DNA from 3 places in the Xanthomonas sp. NCPPB 1638 genome. Region 1 is predicted to be linked to each of the others. Evidence: predicted binding sites of a transcription regulator. Region 1 holds the regulator's gene; each other region holds the start of a gene.
The links. The regulator HrcA, encoded in region 1, represses chaperone genes, less so after heat shock. The targets are predictions, from matches to a motif close to TTNGCACTCNNNNNNNNNGAGTGCNAA.
Positions count from the first base shown of each region.

Region 2: the regulator HrcA is predicted to act here: its motif matches at 2,231-2,257, upstream of ACCQ13_RS16975 (co-chaperone GroES).
Region 3: the regulator HrcA is predicted to act here: its motif matches at 1,484-1,510, upstream of rpoH (RNA polymerase sigma factor RpoH).

Region 1 covers NZ_CM192984.1:1,475,309-1,479,483, reverse strand. The annotation lists gene dnaK (molecular chaperone DnaK) at 1-1,032, opposite strand, end outside; gene grpE (nucleotide exchange factor GrpE) at 1,174-1,692, opposite strand; gene hrcA (heat-inducible transcriptional repressor HrcA) at 1,793-2,824, opposite strand; gene recN (DNA repair protein RecN) at 2,964-4,175, shown strand, end outside.
Region 2 covers NZ_CM192984.1:3,937,384-3,941,558, forward strand. The annotation lists gene groL (chaperonin GroEL) at 106-1,746, opposite strand; gene ACCQ13_RS16975 (co-chaperone GroES) at 1,893-2,180, opposite strand; gene ACCQ13_RS16980 (endonuclease) at 2,618-4,175, shown strand, end outside.
Region 3 covers NZ_CM192984.1:4,239,286-4,243,460, reverse strand. The annotation lists gene ACCQ13_RS18440 (response regulator) at 1-600, shown strand, start outside; gene ung (uracil-DNA glycosylase) at 597-1,322, shown strand; gene rpoH (RNA polymerase sigma factor RpoH) at 1,521-2,396, shown strand; gene ACCQ13_RS18425 (trimeric intracellular cation channel family protein) at 2,511-3,125, opposite strand; gene ACCQ13_RS18420 (NAD(P)/FAD-dependent oxidoreductase) at 3,178-4,175, opposite strand, start outside.

The sequences.
Region 1 (4,175 bases):
CTGACCGCCGACCAGGATCACCTCGTTGATGTCGCTGGCGCGCAGGCCAGCGTCGTTCAGCGCGGTGCGGCACGGATCGATCGACTTCTTGACCAGATCTTCCACCAGCGCTTCGAGCTTGGCACGGGTCAACTTGATGTTGAGGTGCTTCGGACCTGAGGCATCGGCAGTGACGTACGGCAGGTTCACTTCGGTCTGCTGGCTGGTCGACAGCTCGATCTTGGCGCGCTCTGCGGCGTCCTTCAGGCGCTGCAGCGCCAACGGATCCTTGCGCAGGTCGATGCCCTGGTCCTTGTTGAATTCGTCAACCAGGTACTCGATGACGCGGTTGTCGAAGTCTTCGCCGCCCAGGAAGGTGTCGCCGTTGGTGGCCAGCACTTCGAACTGCTTCTCGCCATCGACCTCGGCGATCTCGATGATCGACACGTCGAAGGTGCCGCCGCCCAGGTCGTACACGGCGATCTTGCGGTCACCGCCGTTCTTGTCCAGGCCATAGGCCAGGGCTGCGGCGGTCGGCTCGTTGATGATGCGTTTGACGTCCAGACCGGCGATGCGGCCGGCATCCTTGGTGGCCTGGCGCTGGCTGTCGTTGAAGTACGCCGGCACCGTGATGACGGCCTCGGTGACCTTCTCGCCGAGGAAATCCTCGGCAGTCTTCTTCATCTTTTCCAGCACGCGCGCGGAAATTTCCTGCGGCGCCATGCGCTTGGCATCGCTGGTTTGCACCCAGGCGTCGCCGTTGTCGTGCGCCAGGATGCCGTACGGCACATGCGAGATATCCTTCTGTACTTCGGCGTCGGTGAACTTGCGGCCGATCAGGCGCTTCACCGCGTAGAAGGTGTTCTTCGGGTTGGTCACCGCCTGGCGCTTGGCCGAGGCACCAACCAGCACTTCACCGTCCTTGGTGTAGGCGACGATGGAGGGCGTGGTGCGGTCGCCCTCGGAATTTTCGATGACGCGGGCCTTGCCGCCGTCCATGATCGCCACGCACGAGTTCGTGGTGCCGAGGTCAATACCAATGATCTTGCCCATGGATACGCTCCTGATGAGTCTTTAGCTGTGTCCGGCGACGCCGGGTCTGGCTGAGATGTGGGGGTGGCGCGCAGGTGTTCAAGCCACCCGTGCGCATCTGTGTGTCATCCGTGCGCCTGGCAGTTCAGCCGGCGCGATCGGTCAATCGTGCTTGGCCACGACCACCAGGGCCGGGCGCAGCAGACGTTCGTTGAGCAGGTAGCCTTTCTGGAACACCTGCACGACGTGGCCGGGCGCAATGCCTTCGGCTTCGCCCTGGCTGATGGCCTGGTGCTGGTCCGGATTGAACGGCTGGCCAACCGGGTCGAGCAGGGTCAGGCCGTTGTCGGCGGCAACCTTGAGCAATTGCTTGTAGGTCATGTCCAGGCCATCGCGCAGCGGGCTGGGTTGGGTACCAGCCGCAGTCAGCCCGGCATCCAGGCTGTCGAACACCGGCAGCAACTCGCCCAGCAGCTTCTCGTTGGCGAACTTGCGGGCATTCTCCACGTCGCGCGCGATGCGCTTGCGCTGGTTCTCCAGGTCGGCGCGTTCGCGCAGGGCATCGGCCTTGACCAGGGCGATCTCGCTGCGCAGCGACTCGATCTCGGACTTGAGCGGATCGGTCTCGGGCAGGTTCTGGGACGGGTCTTCTGAATCGAATTCGGGGTGGTCTTGGTTCATGTGCAGTTCCCGGGCAAGCGGAACGCCCGCCCCAACGTCACCCCGTATATGGGCGCCGGGGCGCGTTTCAAGCGAAACCCATTGCCGCGATGGAGCGCGACTATCGCGCCCCGGCCGGCTCCATCGCCGCGCCCAGCACCTGGGCGGCGGTCTGCACCAGCGGAATCACCCGGTCGTAGGCCATGCGCTTGGGGCCGATGACCCCCAGCACGCCCAGTACCTGCCCGCCGGCGGTATACGGCGCGGTGACCAACGAGACGTCGTCCAGCGACAGCATGCCGGTCTCCTCGCCGATGAAGATGCGCACGCCCGGCGCCTGGATGGTGCGTTCGAGCAGCTGCAGGATCTCGCGCTTGCTGGCGAAGGCCTCGAACAGCTCGCGCAGCCTGTCCAGGTCCGACAGGTCCTGTACCCCCATCAACCGGGTCTGCCCGGCCATCACCATGTCGTCGGCCTCGGCCGGCACCAGCGCCTCGCTGGCCAGGTCCACACTGTGCTCCAGCAGCTGCTCCATCTGGTTCTTGGCCATGCGCAGCTCGCGCAGCAGGCTGGCGCGGATATCGGACAGCGCGCGCCCGGCGAACTGCGCATTGAGGTAATTGGCCACCCGCTCCAGCTCGGCCGGCTCGTAGGCGCGGCGCGGCTCGATCACCCGGTTCTGCACCTCGTTGTCGGCAAACACCAGGATCGCCAGCACCCGCCGCGCATCCAGGGACACGAAATCGATATGCCGGAACGCGAACTGCTCGCGCTTCGGGGCGCTGACCACCCCGACGAAATGGCTCATCGCCGACAGCATCTGCGAAGCGCTGCCCAGCAGCGACTGGGTTCCGTTGCCGCTGGCCAGCTCCGCGCGCAGCCGGCGCACTTCTTCTTCGCCCGGCGGCTGCATCTGCACCAGGCTATCGACGAACACCCGGTAGCCATGCGCGGTGGGCACCCGCCCGGCCGAGGTATGCGGGGAGCTGAGCAGCCCCACGTCTTCCAGATCGGCCAGGATGTTGCGGATGGTGGCCGGGCTCACGTCCAGCCCGGCGTGCTGGGCCAGGGTCTTGGACCCCACCGGCTCGCCGTCGCGGATGTAGCGCGCAATCAGCGTGCGCAGCAACTGGCGGGCGCGGGGGGCGAGCATTGGGGGCTGGGACGCGCGCATGGGATCATCCGGTGAGACTGGGCATAGATAATGTCTGGCCCCGGGGATGGCAAGCATCCGACTCCCTGCCCGCACCGTCAGGCCCTAAGCTTCCCCAACGCATTCACTCTCGACCCTCATGCTCACACACCTCTCGATCAAGGATTTCGCCGTCGTCCGCGCCACCGAACTGGAATTCGGGCCGGGCATGACCGTGGTGTCGGGCGAAACCGGCGCCGGCAAGTCGCTGATGGTGGACGCGCTGGGCTTCCTGTCCGGCCTGCGCGCCGACAGCGGCGTGGTGCGCCATGGCGCCGACCGCGCCGAACTGTCGGCCGAATTCCAGCTGCCGGCCGAGCATCCCGGCCTGGCCTGGCTGGCCGACAACGAGCTCGACGACGACGCCCAATGCCAGCTGCGCCGGATCATCCGCGCCGATGGCGGCTCGCGCGCCTGGATCAACGGCCGCCCGGTCACCTCCTCGCAACTGGCCGAGCTCGCGGCGCGGCTGGTGGAAATCCACGGCCAGCACGAACACCAGGCGCTGATGGCCCGCCATAGCCAGCTCGCCCTGCTCGACGCCTATGCACGCAACAGCGCCCAGCGCGAGCAGGTGCGCCAGGCCAGCCAGCGCTGGCAGGCGCTGCTGGACGAGCGTGATGCGCTGTCGGCACAGGGCGATGTCTCCGATCGTATCGGCTTTCTGGAACACCAGCTGGCCGAGCTGGAACGCGAAGACCTGGACCCAGCCGCGATTGCCGCGCTGGACGTCAACCACCGCCGCCAGGCCCATGCCACCGCCTTGATTAGCGCCTGCGACAGCGTGGCCCGGCAGCTCAACGGCGACGATGGCCCCTCGGCCCTGGGTCTATTGCAGGACAGCCGCCACGACCTGTCCCGCGTGGCCGAGCACGAACCGCGCCTGGGCGAGGTGGACGCGCTGCTGGACAGCGCCGTCATCCAGATCGAAGAAGCGCTGGCCCTGCTCGACCGCGTGCGCGACGACCTGGAGGCCGACCCCACCCAGTTCGAGGCGATGGAACGCCGCCTGGGCCGCCTGCACGACTTGGCCCGCAAGCACCGCGTTGCGCCGGACGAGCTGGCCGCGCACCGCGACCATCTGAGCGCCGAGGTCGAGAGCCTGCGTGGCGCCGACGAGCGCCTGCAGCAGCTGGACAAGCACATCGAGACGGCCACCGGTGTCTGGCGCAACGCGGCCGGGGTGCTCAGCGACAGTCGCAAGACCGCTGCCGAAGCCCTGTCAGCGGCCACCACCACGCTGATCGGCGAGCTGGGCATGGGCGGCGGCCAGTTCCTGATTCAGTTGCAACCCCAGGACACCCTGCGTCCA
Region 2 (4,175 bases), 2.3 Mb from region 1:
TGCAAGGGGCGAGAGTGGGCATCCGCGTCGTGGTGAAGCGCACATACAAAAAAACCCCGCCTTTCGGCGGGGTCATTTTTGATGCAACAGCCAAAGTGGCGTGGATCAGAAATCCATGCCGCCCATGCCGCCCATGCCGCCACCGGCCGGCATCGCCGGCTCGTCCTTCTTCGGTGCATCGGCCACCATCGCTTCGGTGGTTATCATCAGGCCGGCGATCGAGGCCGCGTTCTGCAGCGCCGAACGGGTGACCTTGGTCGGGTCCAGGATGCCGAATTCGACCATGTCGCCGAACTCGCCGTTGGCGGCGTTGTAGCCGTAGTTGCCGGTGCCTTCCTTGACCTTGTTCAGGATCACGGACGGCTCTTCGCCGGCATTGGCCACGATTTCGCGCAGCGGGGCTTCCATGGCGCGCAGGGCGATCTGGATGCCGTGGGTCTGGTCTTCGTTGGCACCGGTCAGGTTGCCGACGGCCACCAGCGCACGCACCAGGGCCACGCCGCCGCCCGGGACCACGCCTTCTTCGACGGCTGCACGGGTGGCGTGCAGGGCGTCTTCGACGCGTGCCTTCTTTTCCTTCATTTCGATTTCGGTCGAGGCGCCGACCTTGATGACTGCAACGCCGCCGGCCAACTTGGCCACGCGCTCCTGCAGCTTTTCACGGTCGTAATCGGACGAGGTGTCTTCGATCTGGGTCTTGATCTGGCCGACGCGCGACTCGATCGTGGCCGAATCGCCAGCACCGTCGATGATGGTGGTGTTTTCCTTGGAGACCTGCACCTTCTTGGCGCGGCCCAGGTCCTTGATGGTGGCCTTTTCCAGCGCCAGGCCCACTTCCTCGGAGATCACGGTGCCGCCGGTCAGCACGGCCATGTCTTCCAGCATCGCCTTGCGACGGTCGCCGAAGCCCGGTGCCTTGACGGCCACGACCTTGACGATGCCACGGATGGTGTTGACCACCAGGGTCGCCAGCGCTTCGCCTTCGACTTCTTCAGCCACGATCAGCAGCGGCTTGCCGGCCTTGGCCACGCCTTCCAGCACGGGCAGCAGGTCACGCACGTTGGAGATCTTCTTGTCGTGCAGCAGGATGAACGGGTCGTCCAGGTCGGCCGACTGGCTCTGCTGGTTGTTGATGAAGTACGGGGAGAGGTAGCCGCGATCGAACTGCATGCCCTCGACCACGTCCAGCTCGTTTTCCAGGCCCGAACCTTCTTCAACGGTGATGACGCCTTCCTTGCCGACCTTCTGCATCGCTTCGGCAATGATGTTGCCGATCGACTCGTCCGAGTTGGCCGAGATGGTGCCGACCTGGGCAATCGCCTTGTCGTCGGTGGTGGGCTTGGAGATGTTCTTCAGCTCGACGACGGCGGCCTTGACGGCCTGGTCGATACCGCGCTTGAGGTCCATCGGGTTCATGCCGGCGGCCACGGCCTTGGCGCCTTCGCGGATCAGGGCCTGGGCCAGCACGGTGGCGGTGGTGGTGCCGTCGCCGGCGTTGTCGTTAGTCTTGGAAGCGACTTCCTTGACCATCTGCGCACCCATGTTCTCGAACTTGTCGGCCAGTTCGATTTCCTTGGCGACGGAGACGCCGTCCTTGGTGATGGTCGGCGCGCCGAAGCTCTTCTCGAGCACGACGTTGCGGCCCTTCGGGCCCAGGGTGGCCTTCACGGCATTGGCAAGCACGTTGACGCCACGAACCATGCGGGTACGTGCGTCTTCACCGAAACGAATGTCTTTAGCAGCCATTTGTATGTAACTCCGGAAATTGGGAATGGGGAATGGGAAATCGGTCGATCAAGGGCGGAGATCGGGACTGGGTGGGATGGCGAGGGCGTTGGCCGCTCTACCGATTCCCGATTCCCCACTCCCGATTCCCAGCGCATAGCGCCTGATTAATCGATGACGGCCAGGATGTCGTCTTCGCGCAGCACCTTGTACTCGACGCCTTCGGACTTGTAGCTGCTGCCGGCATACTGGCCGTAGATGACCTTGTCGCCCACCTTGACCACCGGGGCGCGCAGGCTGCCGTTGTCCAGGGGCTTGCCGGCGCCGACGGCGACGACTTCACCCTTGGTGGACTTTTCCTTGGCCGAGTCCGGGATCACGATGCCGCCGGCGGAAACTTCGTCGGCTTCGATCGGCTTGACTACAACGCGGTCGTGAAGCGGCTTGATGCTCATAGAGAAAGACCCTCTTAAGTGATTGATTGGCCTGAAAATTGTCGGCAATGTTAGCACTCGCACATGACGACTGCCAGCACAGCGCGCGGAAAAACCCGACAGAGCGGGTGCGGGTCAGAGATTGTGCTGGGCGCGTGCCTTTCAAGGGTGGGGCGCAAAAAAATTTTCACCCGCCAATCGCGTGGCTGTGGCCCTGTGGTGGCCGGACCCATCGCAGGGGGGCGATGGTGCGGACGGCACCGTCGCCGGGCGGGGCGGCGGTCCAGGACGAGCGCCGATGATCCGGGCGACGCTGGCGGTGGCGCCGGCACCGCGATGCGCATTGATACCCTGCCCTTCCAGGCGGCCATAGCCCTGAAAATGGAACCAGGTTCCATCGGCTGTCATCTGCAGGCCCTACAGTCGGGACCGCATTCCCCGACCACAAGGAGCTGTCGATGAGGTTGCCGTTCCGTAGTCTTCCGCTGGCCTGCGCCGTTGCCCTGGCCGTCCCCACCGCCCACGCTGCGGTGTTCATCAACGAACTGCATTACGACGACGCGGGCGCCTCCGGCGACACCGACGAAGGCGTGGAAGTGGTGGCCACCGCTGGCGAGTCGCTGAGCGGCTACCGCATCCAGCTCTACAACGGCAGTGCTCCCGGTGCGGCCACGGTCTACGCCACCACCGCAGTGCCGGCCGGCAGCCTGGTCAGTTGCGGCAGCCAGGTGCGCATTGCCACGGTGGGTTACGCCAGCAACGGCGTGCAGAACGGTCCCAACGACGGCGTGGCGCTGGTCGACCCCAGCGGCCAGCTGGTGCAGTTCCTCAGCTACGAAGGCGCCATCACCGGCAGCGGCGGCGCGGCGGCCGGGGTCACCAGCCAGAACCTGCCGGTCAGCGAGAGCAACAGCACAGCGGTCGGCAGCTCGCTGCAGCTAACCGGCACCGGCAGCAGCGCGGCCAACTTCAGCTGGGCCGGCTCGGCGGCGCAGACCTTCGGCGCCTGCAACCGCGGCCAGACCTTCAACGGCAGTGGCGGTGGCGGCACCACCGGTGCGCCCAGCATCACCAGCACCACCCCGACCCAGGGCGCGACCGGCTTCCCGGCCGCCGGCGATCTGGCGGTGGGCTTCAGCGAGGCGGTCAGCCTGAGCAGCGGCGCCTTTGCGCTGAGCTGCGCCAGCTCCGGCACAGTGGCGCTGAGCTATCCAGCCAGCGGCACCCGCTTCAGCCTGTCCACCGATACCGCCCTGGTCGGTGGCGAGCGCTGCACCCTGGCGATCACCGCCAGCGCCATCCGCGCTGCCGGCGGGCTGAGCCCGGCGGCCAATCAGTCCATCGCCTTCACCGTGGCCACCGCCAGCGGCGGCGCAACCGGCTATTACTCGCGGGTCAATACCGCCAACGCCAGCCAGCTGCGCTGCTCGCTGCACGCCACCATCAAGGGCCATACGGTCTATCCGTACAGCGGCACCAGCACCAACATCTGGACCATCCTGGAGATGGCCGACGAAGACCCCAACAACAGCGGCCGCATCCTGGACGCCTACCGCAACCGCAGCTACGCCAAGGGTAGCGACCGGGCCGGCACCGGCAGCGGGCTCACCTACAACCGCGAGCACACCTGGCCAAACTCGTTGGGCTTCGGCAGCGCCACCGGCGACCGCGGCCTGCCGTATGCGCCCTACACCGACACCCATATGCTGTATCTCACCGACACCACCTTCAACGCCGACCGTGGCAACAAGCCCTATGCCACCTGCACCAGCAGCTGCGGCGAGCGGGTGACCGAGGTCAACGACGGCAGTGGCGGCGGCAGCGGGCGCTACCCGGGCAATTCCAACTGGGTGCGCACACCCGACGGCAACAGCGGCACTTTCGAGGTGTGGGGCCGGCGCAAGGGCGATATGGCGCGCGCGGTGATGTACATGGCGATCCGCTACGAAGGCGGCGTTGATGCGGCCACCGGCCAGTCCGAGCCGGACCTGGAACTCACCGACGATCGCAGCCGGA
Region 3 (4,175 bases), 1.9 Mb from region 1:
CGCGAAGCGGCCGGCCAGGCCTATGTGCCGGTGATCGTGGTGTCTGGCGATGCGCAACAGCATCTGGTCGAACGCCGCTTCACCGAATACGTCACCGACTATTTCGACAAGGCGTTGGGCCACGAAGCGCTGGCCACCTTCATCCGCGGCTACGTGCAGCCCGAGCCGGTGGTGGGTGCCACCGTGTTGTACATCGAGGACAGCCGCGTGGTGGCCGAGGCGACCAAGCGCATGCTCGAACGGCAGAGCCTGAAAGTGGTGCACGTGCTCACCGCCGAAGATGCGTTCGCGCTGCTCACCGCCGAATCGCTGGGCCGCACCGAGCGCCGCATCGACGTGGTGCTGACCGACGTCACCCTCAAGGGCGAGCTCAACGGGCGCGATGTGGTCGAGCGCATCCGGATCGACTTCGCCTACGGCAAGCGCCGCCTGCCGGTGCTGGTGATGACCGGCGACACCAACCCGCGCAACCAATCCGAGCTGCTGCGTGCCGGTGCCAACGATCTGGTGCAAAAGCCCATCGAAGAACGCCTGCTGGTGACCAAGGTGCTGTTCCAGCTGCGGCTGGCCCGTCTTGAGGATCAGGCTGTCACGCTGTGAGCGAAGTGGAAGGGCGCATCCAGCTGGAACCGTCGTGGAAGGCAAAGGTGGGCGATTGGTTGCTGCGCCCGGAAATGCAGGAGCTCTCCGCTTTCCTGCGTCAGCGCAAGGCGGCCGGCGCGCGGGTATTTCCGCCCGGCCCGCAGATCTTCGCCGCCTTCGATGCCACCCCGTTCGATCAGGTCAAGGTGGTGATCCTCGGGCAGGACCCGTATCACGGCGAAGGCCAGGCGCATGGGCTGTGCTTTTCGGTGCTGCCGGGTGTGCCGGTGCCGCCGTCGCTGCTCAATATCTACAAGGAAATCCAGGACGATCTGGGCATCCCGCGTCCCGATCATGGCTATCTGATGCCGTGGGCGCGGCAGGGCGTGTTGCTGCTCAACGCGGTGCTGACGGTGGAGCAGGGCCGTGCCGGCGCGCACCAGAACAAGGGCTGGGAAGGCTTCACCGACCATGTGGTGGAGACCCTCAACCGCGAGCGCGAGGGCCTGGTGTTCCTGCTGTGGGGCAGCTATGCACAGTCCAAGGGCAAGGTCATCGACCAGGCCCGGCACCGGGTGTTCAAGGCGCCGCATCCTTCGCCGCTGTCGGCGCATCGCGGTTTCCTGGGGTGCACGCATTTCTCCAGGACCAACGAGCATCTGCAGCGCCGTGGTCTGGGCCTGATCGACTGGTCGCTGCCGCCCCGCAACGCGCTGGACACAACCTCGGCCGCCGGCTGAACGGCGCCAGCGCCGGGCGCATTGGCGGCCGTTTTGTCACGGTCTGCGCAGGGCGGCGGTGGTAGCGTAGGCCTTGAAATCGGGGAGTTCTACGGTGGAACGCCGTGGGGATCTCAAGCCCGAATGTCCTATGAATGGAACGCTGGGAACTCTTTCTATACCCGGCAGTCCAATAGTTCGACTGCTAAGATGGTGCCTATGAACCAGACGACTTCCACTGCCCTCGTGGCAAACAATCTCCCGATTCCCAGTGCGCTCGGTTCGCTGGACGCCTACATCGGTGCCGTGCACCAGATCCCGGTGCTGTCGGTCGATGAGGAGCAGACTCTGGCCCGCCGCTTTCGCGACGAGCTGGATCTGGACGCCGCGCGCGAACTGGTCCATTCCCACCTGCGCTTCGTGGTGCATGTGGCCCGCGGCTACAACGGCTACGGCCTGCCGCTGGGCGACCTGATCCAGGAAGGCAATATCGGCCTGATGAAGGCGGTCAAGCGCTTCGATCCGGACATGGGCGTGCGCCTGGTCAGCTTCGCGGTGCATTGGATCCGTGCGGAAATGCACGAGTTCATCCTGAAGAACTGGCGCATCGTCAAGGTCGCCACGACCAAGGCGCAGCGCAAGCTGTTCTTCAACCTGCGCAAGTCCAAGACCCGCCTGGGCTGGCTCAATGCCTCCGAAGTGACCGCGGTCGCCAAGGACCTGAACGTCTCCGAGCGTGAAGTGATGGAGATGGAGTCGCGCCTGTCCGGCCGGGATATCGGGTTCGATGCCTCCTCGGACGAGGACGACGACCATGGTCCGCCGTCGCCGGTGAGCTACCTGGTGGCCAACGAGGAAGATCCCTCGCAGGCCTACGAGCGGCACGACAGCGAAGACAACCAGCTGCAGTTGCTTCGCGAAGGCATGGCCGGCCTGGACACGCGTTCGCGCGATATCGTCAAGCGTCGCTGGCTGGATGCGGAGTCCAAGGTGACGCTGCAGGAACTGGCCGATGAGTACGGTGTGTCGGCCGAGCGCATCCGCCAGATCGAGGCGAATGCGCTGAAGAAGATGAAGGCGCTGTTCGTCGCCTGATCCAGTCGATAGGCGGTAACCCCTGCACAAACGGCCCGGGCGATCCGGGCCGTTTTGCGTTGCGGCGCATTGCGCGCGAGGGCGGCGCCTGGCCCCGAAGCGCTGGCCGGCACCTCACTCCGGCAAGCGCGCCACCGGCAGATGCCAGCCATAGCGGATGGCCATGAAACGCAGGCCGAAACAGACCCCGGCGCCGATGGCCAGCGACCAGGCCTGCGGTACGTCCAGCACATGCCCGATCGCCACCAGGCCGCCACCGGCGAGCGCCGCCACGGCATACAGTTCGGCCTGTAACACTACCGGTGTGCGTGCCACCAGCAGGTCGCGCGCGATGCCACCGCCGATGCCGCTGAGCATGCCCAGCAAGGTCGCGCTGAGCGGGCTGAGGTGATAGTCCAGCGCCTTGCTGGTGCCGTACACCGCGAACAGCGCCAGCCCCGCCGCATCGAAGAGTTGCACCGGGTTGCGCAGCCGCTCCACTGCCGCATGCCAGTAGAAACCGGCCACGCCGGCCAGGCAGGCAGTGAGCAGGTAGTGCGGCTGCACCAACGCGGCCGGTGGGGTAGCGCCGATCAGCACATCGCGCACGATGCCGCCGGAAACCGCCGCCGCGCACGAGAGCACCAGCACGCCGAACAGGTCCAGGCGATTGCGCACCGCCACCGTCGCACCACTCAAGGCGAACACGAAGGTGCCGAGCAGATCCAGCAGAAACAAGGCAGTCGCCACGGTCAGGCCATCGAATCGGGCCGCACAGCATCGCGTACCGCACGCGCCGCTGTCATCCGTCCTTGCTGCTGGGTGGCGGGTCGTCGCTGGCGCCGCCGAAGATGATGCGCGCGGCGCGCTGGTAGCTCCAGTACGCCATCGCCCAGTTCACCAGCACCACGAAACGGTTGCGGAAGCCGATGAGGAAATAGACATGCGCGGCCAGCCAGAACCACCACGCCACGATGCCGGACAACTTGAGCTTGCCCACGTGCACGATGGCCGCCATGCGGCCGATGGTGGCCAGGTTGCCGTAGTCCTGGTACCGGAAAGCCGGCGCGGGCTGGCCGCGCTGACGCGCACGGATCGCCTTGGCGATGTGCTTGCCCATCTGCTTGGCCGCTGGCGCCACGCCCGGGACCGGCCGGCCGTTCTGCTGCACCGAGGCCAGATCGCCGCCGACGAAGATCTGCGGGTGGCCGGGCACGCTCAGGTCCGGGTCCACCAGCACCCGGCCGGCGCGGTCCAGCGGCACGCCCAGCGTGCGCGCCAGCGGCGAGGCCGCCACGCCGGCGGCCCACACCACCGTGCGCGCGGGCACGAAGGTCTGGCCGAGCTGGTAGCCCAGCGCATCGATCTGCGTCACCGGGGTGCCGGTGTGTACTTCCACGCCCAGCCGCTCCAGCTGCTTGCGTGCCTTGTCGGTCAAATCTTCCGGGAACGACGGCAATACGCGCGGGCCGGCTTCGACCAGGCGGACGCGTGCCTGGCGCGGGTCGATGTGGCGGAATTCGTTCTTGAGCGTGTGGCGGGCGATCTCGGCCAGCGTGCCGGCCAGTTCCACGCCGGTGGGGCCGCCGCCGACCACCGCAAAGCTCAGCCAGGCGGCGCGTGCGGCAGGGTCGGTCTCGGCTTCGGCACGCTCGAAGGCCAGCAGGAGCTTGCGGCGCAGGACCAGCGCGTCGTGTAGCGTCTTCAACCCGGGTGCGTGCTCGGCCCACTGGTCGTTGCCGAAGTAGGCATGGGTGGCGCCGGTGGCGAGCAGCAGCAGGTCGTAACCGACCGTCTTGC